DNA from 2 places in the Caloramator sp. genome. Region 2 is predicted to be linked to the other one. Evidence: riboswitches for the same ligand, from Rfam matches in the RefSeq annotation. Region 2 holds a riboswitch; the other holds the start of a gene.
What was found. A riboswitch is a leader RNA that binds a small molecule or an ion and turns the genes downstream of it on or off. The one in region 2 is predicted to bind glycine.
Positions count from the first base shown of each region.

Region 1: it holds a riboswitch for glycine, as region 2 does, so the genes downstream of both, JG776_RS03320 (GrdX family protein) here and JG776_RS04330 (PTS sugar transporter subunit IIC) in region 2, are expected to answer to the same signal.

Region 1 is NZ_JAIHAO010000006.1:5,788-10,454, forward strand. Features, by position in the region: gene JG776_RS03305 (radical SAM protein) at 1-92, opposite strand, end outside; gene JG776_RS03310 (tRNA (cytidine(34)-2'-O)-methyltransferase) at 358-825, shown strand; gene JG776_RS03315 (DegV family protein) at 841-1,686, shown strand; glycine riboswitch at 1,902-1,999, shown strand; gene JG776_RS03320 (GrdX family protein) at 2,224-2,604, shown strand; gene trxB (thioredoxin-disulfide reductase) at 2,619-3,548, shown strand; gene JG776_RS03330 (thioredoxin family protein) at 3,559-3,885, shown strand; gene JG776_RS03335 (glycine/sarcosine/betaine reductase component B subunit) at 3,960-4,667, shown strand, end outside.
Region 2 is NZ_JAIHAO010000008.1:18,546-23,212, forward strand. Features, by position in the region: gene JG776_RS04315 (M15 family metallopeptidase) at 1-41, shown strand, start outside; gene JG776_RS04320 (zinc-ribbon domain-containing protein) at 126-290, opposite strand; gene JG776_RS04325 (CoA pyrophosphatase) at 497-1,096, shown strand; glycine riboswitch at 1,264-1,362, shown strand; partial or broken gene JG776_RS04330 (PTS sugar transporter subunit IIC) at 1,431-2,471, shown strand; gene JG776_RS04335 (amidohydrolase) at 2,510-3,658, shown strand; gene JG776_RS04340 (hypothetical protein) at 3,814-4,071, shown strand; gene JG776_RS04345 (ABC transporter ATP-binding protein) at 4,120-4,667, shown strand, end outside.

The DNA of each region.
Region 1 (4,667 bases), on a different contig from region 2:
ATTTTAGGGATATTCTTTTCTGGGTCCTTCAAGATGTACTTAACAGCTTCTTTAATTGCAGCTTCACCAAGTCTTGTCCTTGCCAAATTCATTAAAACCCCTCCCATATTTTACTATTCAATATATATTAAATAAAATTAAGAATTATAACTCCTATAAATTTTATTATATCACCTTACTCTAAAAATGGATTAATTTAGCAGTTAAATTAACATAAAAAATTATACTGACTGGTCACGTAAATATTTTTTAGGTTAAAAAAATCTCTAAAATAGTGTTTTAAGTTAAAATATATTTACTTTTTTTTTATACTCTTGGTATAATAAAATGTATATATGTAGTTTTGGAGGGATTACGTTGAATCTTAATATTGTTTTATATCAGCCAGAGATACCCTATAATACAGGTAATATAGGAAGAACTTGTGTTTTAACAAATTCAAGACTACATCTTATAAAGCCACTTGGTTTTTTAATTGATGATAAGCATTTAAAAAGAGCAGGGATGGATTATTGGAAGCTTGTAGATGTTGTTTACTACGATAGTTTTGATCATTTCCTTGAAGTTAATAAAGGTGCAAGGGTGTATCTATCAACAACTAAAGCAAGTAAATTCTACACAGAAGTAGAATACAGACAGGGTGATTTTATAATGTTTGGTAGAGAGTCATCAGGTGTTCCAGACAGTGTTAGAGATGTTTTTAAAGATACTTTAATAAGAATTCCAATGGTAGAAACAACTGAAAGATCTCTTAATTTATCCAATACAGTATCTATTGTTGCATATGAAGCATTAAGACAGATGGGATTTCCTAATATGAAATAGTAGTGGAGGGGTAGGATGAATAAAATAGCGATAGTTACAGATAGTACTTCAGATATTCCAAAGGAACTTGTAAATAGATATAATATTAGAGTTATTCCTTTAACAATAACATACAAAGATAAAACTTACTATGATGGAGTAGATTTAAAAATTGATGATTTGTTAAGAATGCTTGATGAAGGAGAAGAACTTCCAAAAACATCACAAGTTAATCCTGCAAGATTTTATGAAGAGTACAAGAGATTATTTGATGAAGGGTATAATAAAATTATTTCTATTCACTTATCATCTAATTTAAGTGGTACGTATCAATCAGCAATAATTGCTAAAAATATGTTGGAGACTGATGATATATATGTAGTTGATTCAAGGACAGTAAGTTTTGGAACAGGAATGCTTGCTCTAAAGGCGGCTAAAATGATTGAAGAAGGTAAAGATGTGGAAGAAATATACAATACATTAAACATACTTGCACCTAAATCAAGGGTTGCATATGCATTAGATAAACTTGAATATCTTAAAAAGGGTGGCAGATTATCAGGAACACAGGCAACAATAGGAACACTATTAAATATTAAACCTATCATATATATTACTGATGGTAACCACGCTATTTTAGATAAAACAAGGGGAATGAAGAAAGCTTTATCAAGAATGATAAAGTATGTTCAGGATGAAGGCTTTGATGAAAATGAGCTTTTTGCAATAGGAACTGTAAAAGATTATGAAAATCTTGAAGAGTTTAAAGAGATGGTTAAAAATGAGTTGGGTGTAGATAATTATCTTTTGGCTGAAGTAGGAACTGTAGTTGCAACATACTCAGGCCCTGGAGTAGTGGGAATATGGTTTTATGCTAAATAGAGGCTTTTGCCTCTATTTTAGATTGTAAAAATCTAATTGTTAGCTAAAATCTGAAAAAGCCCCATGAACGAAGCCCAAGAAATTCTTTATGGGGCTATTCAATATATAAATAGAGGCTTTGTCTCTATTAATTTTTATAATTCAAACTATTCAAAAAATAAATAGCAAAATTGCTATAATTTAGGTATAATGAAAGTAGAAAGTAAATATTCTGGATGAAGCAAATAGGAGAGACCCTAAGAGGGCGCCGAAGGGGTAAGTAAAGCTTGCCAAGCTTTATGATACTCTCAGGCAAAAGTACTATTTGTGGACAGAACTCTGTGAAGGCAGAGGATGTAGGCAACTACATCCTTTTTTTATTTGCCAAATAACTTGTATTTTAGCGAACTTTAAGCTACAGAGTTTTTGGTATCATTGATAATGTTTCTATCGTAGTATTAGGAAGAATAATCATCATTAACTTACAGAAGTATATAATTTCTTCTGATGATTAGATTTAAAATTAATAGATTACCGAACAAAAAAGAGGTGTCAGGCTTGAAACTTAAACCAGTTATATTAACCAATAACCCTTTAACAAAGAGTAGTTTAGAAGATAAATATGATCTTCTATATAAACCTCAAGCTTCACTTATGGATATTTTAATTATGGCAAGGGATTATATCCATAGAGGACATAGGCTCTTAACACATCCTCTAATGGGGAGTATAAAGCCTAATCAGACACCCTATAAGTCTATTGCAATTTCAAGGGATTGTTTTGAAGAGGTTGATCTATTAAGTGTTGAGATAATAGAGGAGAGCATATTGAAGGCTGACCAGCTTATTAAAAATAGTAAAACATTAATTTATACGGATAAGGTGCTTAGAGATTTTAGTTTAATTGATTTTGATTTAATAAAAAACGCATTAAATTGAAAGGAAGTGAAATTATGAGCCATATCTATGACATTGTAATAATAGGAGGAGGCCCTGCAGGTTTGTCAGCAGGACTTTATGCTTCAAGGGCAAAGCTTGATGTTCTGGTGATTGAGAAGGAGAAGTTTGGAGGACAGGCAGCAACGACAGCAGAACTCGAAAACTATCCCGGTTCAATTGAAAATTGTACAGGACCAGCTTTAGTTGAAAGAATGAGGAGGCAGGCAGAGGAATTTGGAACTACCTTTGCAAAGGATGAAATAGTAGAGGTTGATTTTTCAGGAGATATAAAAACTCTAAAGGGAAGAAAGGAAGAATATAGGTCAAGGGCTGTAATTATTGCAACAGGTGCTGAATACAGGCTTGCAGGGTTTAAAAATGAAATTGAACTAAGAGGTAGAGGAGTTTCATACTGTGCCACCTGTGATGCGGATTTCTTTGAAGGTTTAGATGTTGCAGTAATAGGTGGTGGAGATAGTGCAATAACTGAGGCACTTTATTTAACTAAATTTGCAGAAACAGTGACAATAATACATAGAAGAGATTCATTAAGGGCTGCTAAATCACTACAAGAAAAGGCCTTTAATAACCCAAAGATAAAATTTATATGGGACACAGTAGTAGAGGAGGCAAAGGGAGATGAAATATTAGAATCCCTTGTATTGAAAAATATAAAGACTGGAGAGATAAGTGAACTTGCTGTTAACGGTGTTTTTGTCTTTGTAGGACTTGAACCAAAGAGTGACCTTTTTAAGGGTAAGGTTGAAATGGATGAGAGGGGATATATTTTAACTGATAGAAGTATGAAAACAAATGTTGATGGAGTATTTGCAGCAGGTGATGTAGTTCAAAAATCTCTAAGGCAGGTTATAACTGCAGCATCTGATGGGGCTGTTGCTGCTGTTGCTGCAGAGGAATATATAAATGAAAAATTCAATAAATAGGAGGGGTAATATGTTAGAGGTTAATAAGGATAATTTTGAAGCTGAAGTTTTAAATTATACTGAAAAACCTGTATTTGTTGATTATTGGGGAGATAAGTGCCAAAAATGTATTGAACTTATGCCAGACGTTCACAAGCTTGAAGAAAAGTATGGAGATAAAATTAAATTTTGTAGTCTCAATACAAGCCAAAACAGAAGACTTGCTATAGCTCAAAAGGTATTAGGACTTCCAACAATGATAGTTTATGTAAATGGAGAAAAGGCAGAGGTATTAACTCCAGACAAAATAAATACTGTTGAAGATATTGAAAATGCAATTAAAAGGTTTTGTGAATAAGTGAGACAGAGTCTCCTTATTTAAATAAAAAGTTCAAAATATTTAGTAAATAAAAACTATAGGGGGTGAAGGTATTGAGACTTGAGCTTGGAAAAATTTTTATCAAGGATGTTCAGTTTTCAGATGAAACAAAAGTAGAAAATGGCGTTTTGTACATCAACAAAGAGGAACTTCTAAAGGAAGTATCAGGGGATGAGAGGCTTAAAAGCATTGATGTAGAACTTGCAAAAATAGGTGAAGAGGTAAGGATAATACCTGTAAAGGATGTAATTGAGCCAAGAGTTAAGGTGGAAGGAAAGGGAGGAATATTTCCAGGTTTTATTTCAAAGGTCGATACAGTAGGTTCAGGAAGAACACACGTATTAAAGGGAACAGCAGTAATAACAACAGGTAAAATAGTTGGATTTCAAGAAGGCATAATTGATATGTCAGGTGAGGGGGCAAAGTATACTCCATTTTCAAAAACAAACAATGTTGTTTTAGTATGTGAACCTGTTGACAATCTACCACAACACGAACACGAAGAGGCAGTAAGAATGGTAGGTTTTAAGGCTGCTTGCTATCTTGGTAGGGCAGGTAAAAACATAGAACCTGATGAAATAAAGGTTTATGAAACACTTCCATTACATCAACAAATAAATATGTATCCACATCTTCCAAAAGTTGTATATGTTTATATGCTTCAAAGCCAAGGATTACTGCACGATACCTATGTTTATGGTGTTGATGCTAAAAGGATTATTCCAACATTTATTTATCCAACAGAGGTTTTTGATGGTGCA
Region 2 (4,667 bases):
ACTTTTATGATGAGGAATTTAGTAAGTATGAGATTTTATAAAAATAGAGAATAGAGTACCGAATAGTTGTTTTAATCTATAAAAATGTAATTAATTAAAAAAGAAAAGGAGAGGTAAACTCTCCTTTATCTTCTTTCGAAGCTTCTTTTTTGTTGTTTTCTTGCTCTTCTGCAGTCAGGACATCTCTTTGGTTCGTTTTCAAAGCCTTTTTCTGCATAGAACTTTTGTTCACCTTCTGTGAAAACGAACTCTTTGCCACAGTCTTGGCAAACAAGTGTCTTATCAGCCATTGAACACACCTCCTATAAATGATAGGATTTAACGACTCAAAGACACAACCCTACCGATTTATAGGGCAGTGGGTCTTGATGGTTAAATCTTTTTTCTTAGATAATTATAACATTTATAATTATATTTGACAATAATATTATGTTTCGTATATTTTAAAATTATACATAAAATTTTTGCAATTCGGCAAAATAGGAGGAGAATTTAAATGAATATAGATTACTTAAAGGAAGTTTTAAGTAAAAGAGAAGTAAATATAATGGGACAGGATGAAGAATATAAAAAATATTCCGTTGTTATCCCAATTGTATATGATGATGAATACAAAATATTATTTGAGGTTAGATCCAAAAAATTAAAATTTCAACCCGGGGATATTTCGTTGCCAGGTGGAAAGATAGAAGAAGGAGAGATACCAAAACAGGCTGCTATAAGGGAACTTATTGAAGAACTTGGTATAAGTGATGAGAATTTTGAGTTTATAGGACAGTTTGATACATTAGTAACTTATCACGGAAAGATTATATATGTGTTTGTTGTTTTTTTAAAGGAATTAAATTTTAAATTATCAGTTGATGAGGTTGATGAAATATTTTTAGTTCCAATTTCCTTTTTTAAAGAAAATGTTCCAGATATGTATTATGCATCAATTAGTGCACGTTTTGAAAAAGAGAATAAGTATATAAATATGAACCAAAGGCTTTTATCATCAAGGAGTCCTATTTATTTTTATGGATATAACGGGCAACTCATATGGGGAATTACTGCTAAAATTATTTACAATTTTATTAAGAATATATTTGAATAATTTAAATTTTAAAAATATTGATGTTTTGGTAAATTCAGCATATCATATAATTAGAACAAAATATTGGTGGATGAAGGCTGTTGGAGACACCAGATTTGGTGACCGAAGAAGCAAAAAGTATTCTTTTCTCGGGAAACTTTGAAACTTTCAGGTTATGTACAATAGCTGGACACAACCCTGGAGAGACCTATTTTAGGCATCGAAGGAGTAACTTGCAAATAGTTTGTTTGCAAGAAGCTTTCAGATAAAAGGACAGGGGAAAGAGAAGCTTTTTTGTAGTGCTTCTTTTCCCCTGTCCTTTTATTTTTTAACATAAATTAGAGGAGGGGTATTTATGACAATTATAAAGGGGGTTTTATTACTAATTTTAGTTCTTGTGGCATTTTCGTTGTTTACATTTAAGGCACCTAAGGGTGAGGCAGCTATGTCTGGTCTTGCAGGTGCAGCAGTTGCTACATTTTTTATTGAAGCAATATTTAAGTATATACTTGGAGATTTTATAGGAATTGCTTTTTTAGGAGAAGTTGGCGAGGCAGCAGGAAGTATGGGAGGACCAATAGCAGCTATTTTAGTTGCTATTAATATTGGAGTAAACCCAATATATGCGGTTGTAGCTGGTGCAGTTTCTTTTAAATTGCCTATATTACCAGGTTTTGCAGCAGGATATATAGTGGGACTTTTTTCAAAAAAATTAGAAGACAAAATTCCGAGTGGGTTAGAAATAATATTTGGTGCGATGATAATTGCACCTATTGCAAGATCAATAGGTGTAATAACACAACCTGCTATAAGTAACACTTTAGTATCAATAGGAGAAGTTATAAAGGCAGCATCTGAACAATCGCCATATTTAATGGGTATGTTGCTTGGTGGAATAATAAAGATAATATGCACATCACCACTAAGTTCAATGGCTTTAACTGCAATGTTAAATTTAAAGGGTCTTGCTATGGGTATATCAGCTATAGCTTGTTTTGATGGTTCTTTTACAAATGGAGTAGTTTTTAAAAGGTTTAAAATAGGAGACAGGGGAAATTTAATAGCTGTTATGCTGGAACCGCTTACTCAGGCAGATCTTGTTACAAAAAATGCATTTACAATATATTTTTCAGATTTTATAGGCGGTGGGCTTGCTGGAATTGGAGCAGCATATTTTAAAATAATAAATAATGCACCAGGTACTGCATCACCAATTCCTGGTATGCTTGCACCCCTTTGCCTTTAATTCACTTTAAATGTTTTGAAGGCACTTATTTTTGGAGCAATAGGTGGCATAGTAGGAGGAGTGGTTGGAACACAAATAATAATTATGTATAACAAAATAAAAGGATACAAAAAGGAAAATAAAAAAGAACAAAAACTTAGTGTTAGTTGAAAGTGTTTGCTGTATAATAAAGAAAGGGGGTGGTATTTTTGAAAATACTTATTAAAAATGGTTATATTTATCCTATTGAAACAGAACCTTTTAAGGGCGATATTTTAATTGAGAATAGTAAGATTGTAAATATTGCTGAAAATATTGAGGACAAAGATGCACAAGTTGTGGATGCAGAGGGTAAGTTCGTACTTCCTGGATTTATTGATGCCCATAGCCATATAGGATTGTTTGAAGAGGGTGTTGGGGGAGGATATCAGGATGGTAATGAAGCTACAAACCCATTAACTCCTGAAGTTAGAGCAATAGATGCCTTTAATCCAGATGATGTTGCAATAAAGAGAGCTCTTGAGGGTGGAGTAACCACAGTTATGATTTTACCTGGTAGTGCTAATGCTATTGGAGGACAAGGAGCTATCTTAAAGCTAAAGGGGAATATAGTTGATAATATGATTTTAAAGGAACCTGCAGGACTTAAAATGGCACTTGGAGAAAATCCTAAAAGGGTTTATGGTGGTAAAAATCAAACTCCTTCAACAAGGCTTGGTACAGCAGCATTAATTAGAGGATATTTTATGAAGGTTCAGGACTATATGAACAAGAAAAGGCAGTGTGAAATTGAAAAGAAGGAGTTTGTTGATAGAGATATTAAATTAGAAATAGGAGAAAGAGTATTAAAGGGTGAAATACCTGCAAGAATACACTGCCATAGAAGGGATGATATATTAACAGCTATAAGGATATCAAAGGAGTTTGGTTTTAAACTTGTCTTAGAACACGCTACAGAAGGATATAAAATAGCTGATTATATTAAGGAAAATAATATACCATTAGTTATTGGACCATTATTTGGTTTTAGAACAAAATTAGAATTAAAGGACAAAACCTATGAAGCGGTTAAAATATTGAGCAATAAAGAAATATTAACATCTATAATGTGTGACCATCCGGTCATTCCTTTAGAGCATACAAATGTTCACGCGGGAGTAGCACTAAAATATGGTGCAGATGAGAAAAAAGTGTTAGAGATGCTAACTATAAATCCAGCAAGGATTTTAGGAATTGAGGATAGAGTGGGAAGTCTAAAGATTGGCAAGGATGCAGATATTGTAATTTGGAGCCATCATCCCTTTGATTTAAGAGCAAAGGTTGAAAAGGTTTATATTGATGGAGAGAGTTGTTTGTAATTAATACAAAAGTCCCTTATTATATAGGGGACTTTTGTATTAATAGAAAATATTTACAAAGAAAATATTGACAGTAAATACAATTATTATTATTATTATTATTATTATTATTATTGTAGAGCTCTACGTAAACCATATTAAGGGGGAGTAAAAGAATGAAAAAATACATATCAATGCTTTTAGCGTTAATTTTAACTTTTAATATTATAATTATAAATACAAATGTTCAAGCAATGAGTATAAATAATAATATGTATAATGTACAAATTAATAAAACGCTTGGCAATAAAAATAACCCTATTTTAGAAAAATATGATACTATTACTGTTAAAGGTCCTGAAGTTAGTTTTGGGGAAGATGTTTTGGTTTATGTAGTAATGGAAATCTTTAGCGAAGCACAAGTAAATATTTAGCTGGTACATATTTGATGTGTACCAGCTTTGTAAAAAAGGAGAGATAATATGAATTCTTTGGAAGTTAAATCAGTAACAAAAATAATAAAAAATAAAAAAATATTAAATAACATTAGTTTAGAAGCAAATGATGGACAAGTAGTAGGACTTATAGGACCTAATGGTTCAGGTAAAAGTACTTTATTTAAAGTAATAACTAATATATATAATCCAACAATTGGTAAAGTTTTTGTTGATAATATAGATTTGCAAAAAGAATATGAAAAAATATCATCTGAAATAGGTTTTTTAATTGAAGAACCAAGCTTGTATGAAAATTTAACTGGTAAAGAAAATTTGATGTTAATTAGTAAACTTTATAATAAATTTGATTCTAATATTTTTGAAGAAGTTTGTAATGAACTTGAGATAAATAAATTTTTAAACGTTAGATTTAATAAATGCTCAATGGGTATGAAGCAAAAGATAGGTATAGCAGCAGCAATAATACATAATCCAAAATATATAATATTAGATGAGCCTACAAATTCGTTAGATGCTGAATCTATTATTAAGTTTAAAAGACTAATAAAAACACTTGCCACAAGAGGGAAAAC